3 regions of the Shewanella sp. M-Br genome follow, and region 2 is predicted to be linked to each of the others. Evidence: predicted binding sites of a transcription regulator. Region 2 holds the regulator's gene; each other region holds the start of a gene.
What was found. Region 2 encodes ArgR, which controls arginine synthesis, uptake and breakdown. Its sites were predicted from a motif close to ANTGAATANNTATTCANT; they were not measured.
Positions count from the first base shown of each region.

Region 1: argA (amino-acid N-acetyltransferase) is a predicted target of ArgR. The motif match lies at 2,645-2,662, and genes of this name have one in related genera.
Region 3: argC (N-acetyl-gamma-glutamyl-phosphate reductase) is a predicted target of ArgR. The motif match lies at 2,125-2,142, and genes of this name have one in related genera.

Region 1 covers NZ_BJBV01000034.1:37,795-42,050, reverse strand. Annotated here, with positions in the region: gene coaBC (bifunctional phosphopantothenoylcysteine decarboxylase/phosphopantothenate--cysteine ligase CoaBC) at 1-1,080, opposite strand, end outside; gene radC (RadC family protein) at 1,203-1,880, shown strand; gene rpmB (50S ribosomal protein L28) at 2,002-2,238, shown strand; gene rpmG (50S ribosomal protein L33) at 2,245-2,418, shown strand; gene argA (amino-acid N-acetyltransferase) at 2,742-4,061, shown strand; gene AAA952_RS21160 (PH domain-containing protein) at 4,181-4,256, shown strand, end outside.
Region 2 covers NZ_BJBV01000003.1:8,596-12,851, forward strand. Annotated here, with positions in the region: gene AAA952_RS03035 (Dyp-type peroxidase) at 1-393, shown strand, start outside; gene AAA952_RS03040 (LysR family transcriptional regulator) at 466-1,368, opposite strand; gene AAA952_RS03045 (NAD(P)-dependent oxidoreductase) at 1,475-2,107, shown strand; gene argR (transcriptional regulator ArgR) at 2,297-2,767, opposite strand; gene mdh (malate dehydrogenase) at 3,062-3,997, shown strand; gene AAA952_RS03060 (thiol-disulfide oxidoreductase DCC family protein) at 4,101-4,256, opposite strand, start outside.
Region 3 covers NZ_BJBV01000020.1:3,119-7,374, forward strand. Annotated here, with positions in the region: gene ppc (phosphoenolpyruvate carboxylase) at 1-1,753, opposite strand, end outside; gene argC (N-acetyl-gamma-glutamyl-phosphate reductase) at 2,376-3,356, shown strand; gene argB (acetylglutamate kinase) at 3,388-4,170, shown strand; gene AAA952_RS16205 (ornithine carbamoyltransferase) at 4,183-4,256, shown strand, end outside.

The DNA of each region.
Region 1 (4,256 bases), on a different contig from region 2:
AATGGAAACGTCGTTTGCGGCGATCATGTTCAAGTTTTTACGTTTGAGCTTATCGTGCGCATAGGCTTCTACATCATGGGTTTCGGCGGCAAATCCCACCACAAAAGGACGGTTAGGTAAGCTCGCAACCGTGGCTAAGATATCAGGATTCCTCACCAGCGCAAGTTGCATTTCTTCGGTCGATTTTTTGATCTTACAGGTAGCAATATCACTAATGCGGTAGTCTGCAACGGCGGCGCAGCCAATAAAAATATCTTTTTTATCAACGTTATCCATAACAGCATCGAGCATATTTTGCGCCGATTCAACATCAATCCGTGTCACGCCTTCTGGGGTGCTGAGATTTACTGGGCCTGAGACTAAGGTGACTGCTGCACCCATATCTGCCGCGGCTTTGGCCAGTGCAAAGCCCATTTTTCCAGAACTGTGATTTGAAATGTATCTGACGGGATCAATTGCTTCACGGGTTGGTCCGGCGGTAATAAGCACCGACTGGCCTGCAAGAGGCTGCGCAGAGACTTCTTTTGTTGCAAAAAAATCACTGGCTAGCTCGGCAATTTCTAGCGGTTCGAGCATGCGTCCAGGGCCGACTTCACCACAGGCCTGACTGCCACTGGCGGGGCCCCAAAGTGTAAAACCACGTGATGCGAGGCTAGTTAAATTCGCTTGTGTAGCCAGATTACGGTACATCTGCTGATTCATTGCCGGACACAGGGCGATAGGTGCCTCAGTGGCAAGACACGTGGTGGTGATTAGCTCATCGGCCATGCCTGCATTAATCCGCGCCAATAGGTTTGCGGTTGCAGGGGCGATGATGACGAGATCTGCCCAACGAGCGAGTTCTATATGACCCATGGCTGCTTCTGCTGCGGGGTCGAGCAAGCTAGATGCCACTGGATGTCCAGACAACGCTTGCAGCGTCAGAGGCGTGATAAATTCCATCGCACTTTGGCTCATCACCACGCGCACATCAAAGCCTCGCTCCTTCAAGCGGCGTACTAAATCAGCACTTTTATAGGCCGCAATACCGCCGCCAATGCCCAGCAGGACGTTTTTATTTGTCAGACTCACAGACATCATCCGAGATAGAAATAATGCCGGCAACAATATCACAAAGTGGTGAATTTTAGTGACTATCCCAGTTCAAAAAATCTCGTCCATACTCAGTAAAGTGAAAATATGTGAGATGACAGGGAGGTCACATGGGGATTAAAGATTGGCCTGAGGGCGAAGGTCCCAGAGATAAACTGTTACAAAAAGGAGCTGCGCATCTCTCGGATGCTGAATTACTGGCAGTATTGCTGCGTAACGGTTTAGCCGGATTAAACGCGGTTGACCTTGCTAGGTCGCTTATTTGCGAGTTTGGCGGCCTCAGAAACCTGCTCTGTGCCCCAAGAAATCAGGTGTGTCGACTTCCGGGCGTAGGACCTGTAAAATACGCCCAGCTTCAAGCTGCGGCCGAATTAGCGCGGCGTGTAGCGCAGGAAAATCTGCAAAGAGGTCAGGTTTTGACAAATCCCGATTTAACTCGGGACTATTTAATGCGACAATTGGCCGATCGCTCCTATGAAGTGTTCGCAGTTTTACTGCTGGATAGCCAGCATAGAGTGATTCAATTTGTCGAATTATTCCGCGGCACAATAGACTCAGCATCAGTGTATCCACGTGAAGTGGTGAGCTTAGTGCTGGAGAAAAAGGCCGCAGCAGTTATAGTTTGTCATAATCATCCGTCTGGTATTGCCGAGCCCAGTCAGGCTGACCGACGAATAACTGAGCGATTAAAAAATGCGTTAGCAACCATAGACGTATCCTTGTTGGACCATATGGTTGTAGGTGATCGAGAGATAGTTTCTTTTGCAGAACGAGGCTGGATTAATTAATCTAACACTTGATCTTCACTCTGTGATCGTGTATAAAATGCGCCCTCTTTGTGCCTCGGGCGACGGCCATACGAGGCACATTAATGCTCGAGCGTTAAAATTGTTTTTGGAGAAGATTGACATGTCAAGAGTATGCCAAGTTACTGGCAAGAAGCCGATGGTTGGTAACAACCGTTCGCATGCAAAAAACGCGACCCGTCGTCGTTTTTTACCTAACCTACAAAACCACCGTTTTTGGTTAGAAGAAGAAAAGCGTTTCGTACAGTTACGTGTATCTACTAAAGGTATCCGTCTGATCGACAAAAAAGGTATCGAAGTTGTTGTTGCTGAACTTCGTGCCCGTGGCGAGAAGGTATAATAGATCATGGCTAAAGCTAAAGGTAATCGTGAGAAGATCAAATTAGTTTCTACAGCTAAGACTGGTCACTTCTACACAACTGAAAAAAACAAGCGTAACATGCCTGAAAAAATGGAAATCAAAAAATTTGATCCAGTTATTCGTCAGCACGTTATCTACAAAGAAGCCAAAATCAAGTAATCCTTGGTTAGTGTTTCGAGAAAAGCCCCTTATTTAAGGGGCTTTTTTTTTGCATTTTTTTAGTGGCTAGTCATCAAGTTGAGATAATTGCCTCGCAAACTTAAGCAACTGAATCATCCCTTGTGAAGTTAAAAAAGTGTGAACACTTGCTGAAAATATAAAACAGTGCGGTTCTAAGCACTTTAAATCATTAAATCTGCACTTTAGTGAGAATAAATTCTTTATATGTGAATTAAAATGCAATACCATACGCGAAAGTTAGCGATTCATTCCTGGTGTGTCATAGTGACGCTGCCAGCTCAAAAATGAGGTGTAAATAACGCGTGCGTACCACTGAACTGGTTGATGGATTTCGTCATTCTGCCCCCTATGTTAATGCTCACAGAGGTAAAACTTTTGTGGTCATGCTTGGCGGTGAAGCTTTGGCTCAAAATCAATTCCGCGCCATCTTAAATGATGTCGCCCTGCTGCACAGTTTAGGGATCAAAGTGGTGTTGGTATATGGCGCTAGGCCGCAGATTGATGCTGCATTAGCCGCCAACGGTATTGCGCCTGCCTACCACGACGGTGTGCGTATCACGGATGAAGATTCGCTCAAAGTGATTAAGCAAGTTGCGGGTGCACTGCAATTCGATATCACAGCGCGTTTATCCATGAGTTTAAGTAATACGCCGATGCAAGGTGCGCAAATTAACTTAGTGAGCGGCAACTTTGTGATTGCTCAACCACTGGGTGTGGATAATGGTGTGGATTTTTGCCTGAGTGGCAAAGTGCGTCGTATTGATGTGCAAGGCTTAAAACGTCAGTTAGATAATCACTGCATCGTATTGATGGGGCCGATTGCGGCTTCGGTTACTGGTGAAAGCTTTAATCTCACCGCTGAGGAAATCGCGACTCAAGTGGCAATTAAGCTTAAAGCAGACAAGATGATCGGCTTTAGCTCACAGAACGGTATTCTCGATCGTAATGGCGATGTAATTGCCGAGTTGATGCCAAATGATGCGCAAAACATCATGAACAAGCTGGCCGAGCAAGGGTCTGCTTGTGTTGGCACTATGGCGTTTCTCAAAGCCAGTATCGATGCTTGCCGCAATGGTGTGCCACGTTGTCATTTAGTTAGCTACCTTGAAGATGGTGCTTTACTACAAGAGCTGTTTTCCCGCGAAGGGATTGGTACACAAATCGTCACTGAGAGTGCTGAGCGTTTACGCTGTGCGTCGATCGCCGATATTGGCGGTGTGTTGAACCTTATCCGTCCATTGGAGGAACAAGGCATTCTGGTGCGTCGTAGTCGTGAGCAGCTTGAGATTGAAATCGAACAGTTCATGTTGATTGAGCGCGACGGTTTAGTGATTGGTTGCGCTGCGCTCTATCCTTTTGAAGAGGACAATGCGGGTGAGTTTGCTTGTTTGGTGGTGCATCCTGATTATCGCGATGCCGACAGAGGCAGTTTACTGCTAAAGAACATTATCAATCAGGCTAGAAACCGCGGTTATTCACGCTTGTTTGCGCTGACAACTCGGAGCATTCACTGGTTCTTAGAGCATGGTTTTGTGATTGAAGATGTTGAAGCACTGCCGCAGAAGAAAAAGCAGTTGTATAACTATCAACGCCGCTCAAAAATTCTCGCGCTCGATCTCTAAGCCGTTCTAACTCAATCTAATCAATGCCAGCCTAGTACTCATATTAGCGCTGGCATTTTTATTGACATAATATGTCTTTATTGGCAGATTAAGGCTTCACTGCACGGGAGATACTGCCAATGAGTCCTCAATTTTTTGAACTCGCCCCTTTAACCCAAACCTCTATCTTCAGTTTTATCGTCTTATTGCTCGGTT
Region 2 (4,256 bases):
GTGCAAAAGTATGCCCATAACTTGAGTAAATGGCATAGATTGCCGGTTAAAAAACAAGAAGATATTATCGGTCGCACTAAGCAAGATAATATCGAGTATGAGTCAGAAGATAAGCCACTGACCAGCCATATCAAGCGGGTGAATCTTAAAGATGCGAATGGTCAGTCGATGGAAATCCTGCGCCAGAGCATGCCCTATGGGTCGCTGAAGGAGCAGGGATTAATGTTTATCTCTAACTGCCGCACGCCAGAACATTTTGAAAAGATGCTGCATAGCATGATGTTTGGTGATGGCGCAGGCAATCATGATCACTTGATGCATTTTACTAAGGCGATGACAGGTTCATCTTTCTTTGCCCCCGCACTGGATTTTATGCTGCAGTTCGACGAATAAGCTTTCTATAATCAAGCCGAATTAGCATCAATCGAGACGCACTTAAGCTAACGCCTAAGTGCGTTTTTTATGCTAATGCGCGGGAACCCATTTTTTGATATCGAGCTGCCATTGCAGGGCGGTGAAATCGATAAAAGCGCGCACTAGATTTTGCTGATAACTGCGGGACAAATATACCGCCCACAGGGTTTGGCCTGGTGTCGTAAATTCGGATAGGACTTCTTTGAGCTGACCACTGGCAAGGTATTGGTTAGCTAAGTCACAGGGTAAACGCACTATGCCATGTCCACGTAGCGCCGCACTGACCAACACTCCCATATCGTTAGCCCTAAGATTCCCTGTAACTTTGACGTGCTCGGCTTGCAGTTCTTTTAGAAAAGGCCAGTTTTGTTGCGCTGAGTGTATGAGGCAGTTGTGGGCCAGCAGATCAATGGGTTCGAGGAGTGGCGTTGCGCTATCAAGATAGCTCGGCGCCGCGCAAAGTACCGCATCTATGGTCATCAAACGCCGAGCTATGAGATTCTCATCGGGTTGCTCGGTATAACGTAGCGCCACGTCGACTCGCTCATCTACCAATTGCGCAAAACTGTCCGACATCACCAGTTGAATGTTGACCTTAGGATGAATTTTAATAAAGCGATCGACGACATCAAACAGACTGTGCTGCCCTAGGCCAATAGGCGTAGCGATACGAATACTGCCTACCAGTTCACTGTTATGGCTGTGGGCACGGCTCTCCATGGCCGCAACTTCACTTAAGATCCGCTGGCAAAATTGTAGCGCTTCCTCACCCTGCAAAGTCAAGCTGGCGCTGCGCGTGGTGCGGTGTAATAAGCGTAAACTCAACCACTGCTCCACTTCTTGAATATGACGGGAAACCTGCAGGCGGCTGAGGTCTAAATGTTCGGCAGCTTTGGTAAAGCTGCCACAGTTTGCGACTTCGACGAAACTGCGTATTGCGGCAATTTTATCCACATTAGTACCCTATATTGAAACAATCATGCTCAATTATTGATGTTTATTAGGTGAAAAACTGCAAGTAAACTGGATCCAATGTAAATCATCTGAGTGAGACAATGAAATGAAAATCGCAATTTTAGGTGCAACGGGTTGGATCGGTGGTGCAATTTTAAAAGAAGCACAGAGTCGTGGACATCAAGTGACAGCGTTAGTGCGTGATCCAAGCAAGTTATCCGTGGCTGATGTGGCAGTACGTGCCGTGGATTTAGAGCAGCCATTGGTCGCCGATACCTTTGCTGGCGTAGATGTCGTGATTGCCGCCGTTGGTGGCCGCGCCCAACAAAATCATGGTCTAGTGGCGAGTACGGTTCAGCGTTTACTGGATGTGCTGCCTAACGCTAACGTGCCACGTTTATTGTGGGTCGGTGGTGCTGGGAGTTTAGAAGTGGCGCCGGGTGTGACGCTGGTCTCTAGCCCAGATTTCCCCGCAGTATATAAAGATGAGGCGTTAGCTCAGGGTGAAGCCTTGAAGGTATTCCGTGCGGCGCAAACGGCAATCAATTGGACCTTTGTGAGCCCAGCTGCTGAGATTTATCCCGGTGAGAGTGAAAGCCCGTACCGTCTTGGTGGCGACAGCTTCTTTACCGATGCTAATGGTCAAAGCCGTATCTCTGTAACTGATTACGCAAAAGCCATGGTAGATGAAGCCGAAAAGGGCGCTCACCCAAACCAGCGCATCAGTGTGGCTTACTGATATCGTTATAGTTGAGTTAGATATTGTGAGTTAGATATTGTGAGTTAGATATTGTGAGTTAGATATTGTGAGTTAGATATTGTGCTGGAATGTGTAACGTAATCGGGACAATGGCCAAATAACCAGCGCGGTATAGTACTTCAAAATGTACAGGTAAAATAGAACAGGTCAGCTCACTGACCTGTTTTTTTATTCTGCGTAATTGAATAAAGATTTGATGGTTTCTAAGGTATCGGCGATATCTTGGATGCTCGATGGGCAAATAAAGATAGTGTCATCACCGGCAATCGTACCCAAAATGCCTTCTGGTTTACCGATAGAATCCAACAAGCGGGCAATAAGCTGCGCGGCACCTGGGCTAGTTCGCACGACGATCATAGCTTGGTTGTGATCGACGTCGAGTACCAAATTCTTCAGTGGGCTACCCGCGGTGGGTACGCCTAATTCGGCTGGTAAGCAATACACCATCTCTTGCTTAGCGTTGCGAGTCCGCACTGCGCCGAACTTGCTGAGCATGCGTGACACTTTTGATTGGTTAATATTACCAAAGCCTTCAGCTTGCAAGGCGGTGACGATTTCACTCTGAGAGCCAAAGCGCTCTTCTTTTAAAATCGACTTAAAAATTCTAACAAGGTCATCCTGATTCTTGGTCGTTTGCATAATATTATTATTCGTTATTCAAAAAAACAGGCCCATTTTGAATATTTTTAGAAAAATTGTCAACAAATAACCAGATTGGTTGAATAAAAATTCACTAAGCCCCAGTGGTTAAGCGTTTGCTGGGGGCGTAAAAATCCCAATTTGAGTAATTGTTCTACATTGCTTCTGCGTTATTCCGGAATTCTTTTGTCCCACGACTAAGGGATAATTGAAATTGTTGTGACATTCCAGTAATGTGACGCCAACGCAAATTAGATCCATGTCACACATATCCGAGAAATAACGGAGATAACTATGAAAGTTGCTGTACTTGGTGCTGCTGGTGGTATCGGCCAGGCTCTTGCCCTACTGTTAAAAACTCAATTGCCTGCGGGTTCTCAATTGTCTCTATATGATATCGCACCGGTAACTCCGGGTGTTGCGGTTGACTTGAGCCACATTCCAACTGCTGTTGAAATCAAAGGTTTTGCTGGTGAAGATCCAACGCCTGCCCTAGTGGGTGCTGACGTTGTTCTAATTTCTGCTGGTGTTGCACGTAAGCCTGGTATGGATCGTTCAGATCTGTTCAATATCAATGCGGGTATCGTTCGCAACCTGATCGAAAAAGTAGCGGCAACTTGCCCTACGGCTTTGGTTGGCATTATCACTAACCCAGTCAACACGACTGTGGCTATCGCTGCAGAAGTGATGAAAAAAGCGGGTGTTTATGATAAGAACCGTCTGTTCGGTATCACGACTCTAGACGTGATCCGTTCTGAAACTTTCATCGCCGAATTAAAAGGCCTGAACGTTGCTGACGTTAAAGTGAATGTGATCGGCGGCCACAGCGGCGTGACCATTCTGCCATTACTGTCTCAAGTTGAAGGCGCGACTTTCACTGACGAAGAAGTGGCAAGTCTGACGACTCGCATCCAAAACGCGGGTACCGAAGTGGTTGAAGCTAAAGCCGGTGGCGGAAGCGCGACTCTGTCTATGGGTCAAGCGGCTTGCCGTTTCGGTCTGTCTCTGGTTCGTGGTCTGCAAGGCGAAGCTAACATCGTTGAATGCGCCTATGTTGACGGCGGCAGCGAGCATGCTGAATTCTTCGCACAACCTGTGCTGTTAGGCAAAAACGGTATTGAAAAAGTACTGCCTTACGGTGAAGTGAGTGCATTCGAAGCTAACGCTCGTGATTCTATGTTAGATACGCTGAAAGGCGATATCAAACTAGGCGTTGATTTCGTTAAATAATCTTTCGGATAATCTTTTTAGATTATGACGAATTAAAAACGGAGCCATTGAGCTCCGTTTTTTTATGCCTAGGTTTTACACTTTACTAAGCTAATTCAGTCGATCAGCGGCGCTTAGTGGGCAGTTGGCAATTATCGTCGCAGCGGGCTTTGCCCGTCAGTAAATAGGAGATGCGATATCTGTGTTTTGCAAATCTGAGATAGCACCAATCGGCGACAGTTTTAATCACGGGCAGGCGTAATAGTTGGATCCAAGCGCG
Region 3 (4,256 bases), on a different contig from region 2:
ATAATGTGAGCTTGACGCCCGCTTGTTTACAGACGGCCACTAACTGCTCTTGAGCGTGATACTGAGCCCAAGCCGCCGCCATTACGCCGGCATCTTTAGCAGAGTCAGAGTAGCCAATCATCACTTCTTGCATACCCTTGGTGTAACCACGATACCAGTCGATATCGAGTAAATCGGTAATACATGCTGCGGCGTTGTTTAAGTCGCTTAGGGTTTCAAACAGCGGCACCACGCGCATTGGGTGCGAACAGCCCGTTTCTTTGAGTAACAGTAAAACCGTTAAGACATCCGATGGTTTACCCGCCATCGAAATCACATAGGATCCAAGTGCTTTAGCCGGATGTTTAGCAATTAAACGACAGGTATTGAGCACTTCGGCCACATCGGTTGACGGCTGCCAGTTACTTGGGATCAGTGGACGACGGTTGCTGAGTTCGCGTAATAGGAAAGCTTGTTTCTCGGTTTCATCCCAATGGTTGAAATCACCCATGCCGAGATAGCGAGTTAATTCGGCGAGCACATCGCTGTGACGGCTGGCGTCTTGGCGAATGTCGAGCCTGAGCATATGAATGCCAAAGCAGGCGAGACGGCGGAGAATGTCGAGCAATAAACCGTTGGCAATTAAGCGCATACCGCAGTCGGTTAAACTCTTATAGAGCATTTCTAGCGGCGCTTTGAGATCGCTTTCTTGCCAAATCAGGCTCGACTTATCGACTTCAGGATTGTGGCCTTCGATACGAGCATTCAAATAATCTATGGTGTCACGCAGTCTTTGACGAATAGATCGCAGCACGTGGCGGTAAGGTTCGCAGCTGTTATTGGTATAAGCCTTTAACTCATCATTGGCTTCTTCCATCGACAGTTCACCGACCAGCAGCACGATATCTTTTAAGAATAATCTGGCGGCGGCATGGCGGTTACGATCGAGCACCTCTTGGGTGACTTTTGCGGTAACAAACGGGTTGCCATCGCGATCGCCGCCCATCCAGCTTGAAAAGCGCACTGGCGCGATATCAATCGGTAATTGCTGCCCTGTGCGTTGCTGCACTCGATCGTTAAGTTGTCTTAAGAAGTCAGGCACCGCATGCCAGAGTGACTCTTCAATGGTGGATAATCCCCAGCGGGCTTCATCCACTGGGGTGGGGCGCTCGCGGCGGATCTCATTGGTGTGCCATATTTGCGCGATTAATTGACGCAGGCGCAGATTGATCTGTTGACGTTCTCTATCCGACAGTTGGTCGTTTTCTTGCTCTGTTAAGCAGTCGACAATGGCGGCGTATTTTTGGATCAGGGTGCGACGGGAAATTTCAGTGGGGTGCGCTGTTAGCACCAGATCGATATCCAGTGTTTTTAGACAGTCGAGCATTTTAGCTTGGTCGACACGACCATTGAGCATGCGTCCTAGGAGTTGTTCCACTGGGTCTGGCACGCAGACAAGTTCGTCGCAATTACGACTGATAGTATGAAATTGCTCAGATAAGTTAGCTAAGTTAAGAAATTGGTTAAAAGCTTTTGCAAAAGGGACTAATTCTTCGTCTGGCAAAGCTGTCAGTAACTCGAGCATTTGCTCTCTGGCGGCTTGATCGCCTCGGCGTGAGTCTTTGGCAAGCTTACGGATCTGTTCAACCTTCTCAAGAAAAGAGTCCCCAAGATGGGTACGCATAGTATCGCCAAGGATTTGGCCTAACATACTCACGTTCGATCTTAATGACGCATACATATCTGTCATATTGTCTGCCATGGTTACTGACATAGTTACTCCGAATAGAAAAACATGAAAATTCCGCTGTGCATTTAGCCCGTTAGCACAATACCTATCACTTGGGGCTATGGTCAACAGCAGAACTTATAACTTATACGACTGGCTTATCCGATATGCAACCAATCACGGTATTTGATGAAGAATATTCAATAGAAATGCGAAGTCACGCAATATTTTTTGATGATTAGTGCAAGTGAATATGAAGTGCATCATTTTATGCTTTGCAGACATGTATCTTAGCTGTTAATGAAAAGGACTGATTTGACTCATATTGACCCTGGATAACTGAGTTATTAACGAGTTAGCTGAATGGGAGGCGTGTCTTCGATATCCCAGTTTGAGCTTAAAATATGAAAATAAATTAAAAATATATATTCACATATATTGCATAAGTAGATCTTTGTGGTAGTCTAGCCATCAGTTGAGATGAGTCACCACCTGTGACCTGTAGAGTGAATATCATGATGCACAGTATTAGCCTGACAGTGAATAAAATAACAACCTATTACGATTTCCTGCGACGATAGTCTTGTCATCATAGATATGCGCGGTTGCGTGTAAGCTATTCATCTACTCTTTAAGTTTCTTTGATTCGGTTAATAAGACAAAAAACATGAAAAATATCGCCATTATTGGTGCCAGTGGTTACACAGGCGCGCAACTGACCGCTTTAATCCATGCGTCAGCAGAACTGACGATTCAGGGGTTGTATGTTTCTGAAAACAGTTTAGATAAAGGTAAGCCTTTAGCGGATTTGTATCCTAGCTATAGCCATATCGCATTAACGCTGTCGCCATTGTCCGATGAGGCTAAGGCAAAAATCGTGGCCGAAGCGGATGCCGTGGTGTTAGCGACTGAGCACTCGGTGAGCCTGCATTTAGCGGCTTGGTTTTATAGCCAAGGCTTAGCGGTATTCGATTTAAGCGGTGCTTATCGTTTCAGCGATGTGGCGCAATATCCTAAATGGTATGGCTTTGAGCATGAATATCCAGAGGTTTTAGCTAAAGCCGTCTATGGCCTTGCCGAATGGAACGCTAAAGAAATCGCGGCAACTAAGATTATTGCGGTACCAGGTTGTTATCCAACTGCATCACTTACTGCCTTAAAGCCGCTGGCGAGTTTACTGACATCAGCTTATCCGGTGATCAATGCGGTGAGCGGCGTAACAGGTGCGGGCCGTAAAGCGCAGTTACACACCAGTTTTTGTGAAGTTAGCCTGACACCCTACGGCGTATTAGGCCACAGACATCAACCCGAGATCGCCACTCAGCTTGGTCAAGAAGTGATATTTACCCCGCATCTTGGCAACTTTAAGCGTGGCATTTTAGCGACTATTACCGTGCAGCTAAAACCAGGCACTACGACTGCCGATGTAGCAGCGGCCTATAGCGTATATGACCAGGCGCCATTGGTCACCGTGAAGCATAATCAGTTCCCTAAAGTGGACGATGTGGTGCTGACACCTAACTGCCACTTAGGTTGGAAGTTTGATGAGAATAGCGGTTACTTAGTGGTAGCCAGTGCAATCGATAATTTGATGAAAGGTGCTGCCAGCCAAGCGCTGCAATGCATAAAGATTCATTTTAACCTTTAATTGTTCATCCTTATTTAAGAGAGTCGTCAAGATGTCTACAAACAACTCAGTATTAGTTCTTAAAGTTGGTGGCGCGCTGCTGCAGTGTGAAATGGGGATGGCGCGGTTAATGGATACGGCTGCGGCTATGTTAGCCAATGGTCAGCAAGTGTTGATGGTACATGGCGGTGGCTGTCTGGTGGATGAGCAGTTAGCGGCTAATGGTATGGAGACCGTCAAGTTAGAAGGTTTACGTGTGACTCCGCCCGAGCAAATGCCGATTATTGCCGGCGCATTGGCGGGCACTTCGAACAAAATCCTTCAAGGCGCAGCGACTAAGGCTGGCATTGTGAGTGTGGGCATGAGCCTCGCCGATGGCAATACTGTTTCGGCTAAGATTAAAGATGAGCGTTTAGGCTTAGTGGGCGAAGTCACACCAAACGATGGCACTTATCTTAAGTTTATCCTCGCCCAAGGTTGGATGCCGATTTGTAGCTCTATCGCCATGATGGACGATGGCCAAATGCTTAACGTTAATGCAGACCAAGCGGCGACGGCATTAGCCAAATTAGTGGGCGGCAAGTTAGTGCTACTGTCGGATGTTTCTGGGGTGCTCGATGGTAAAGGCCAGCTCATCCATAGTTTAAATGGCAAGCAGATAGCAGACCTTGTTAAGCAAGGTGTGATCGAAAAGGGAATGAAGGTCAAAGTTGAAGCTGCGCTCGAAGTAGCACAGTGGATGGGGCAGGCGGTACAAGTTGCCTCGTGGCGTGATGCAAGCCAATTAATCGCATTAGCAAAAGGTGAAGCCGTAGGAACACAAATCCAACCATAAGTGGAGTAGGTTATGAAGCATTTACTATCGATAAAAGACTTAACCCAGCAGCAGTTACAGGATCTAATTGCCTTGGCAAAAACGAT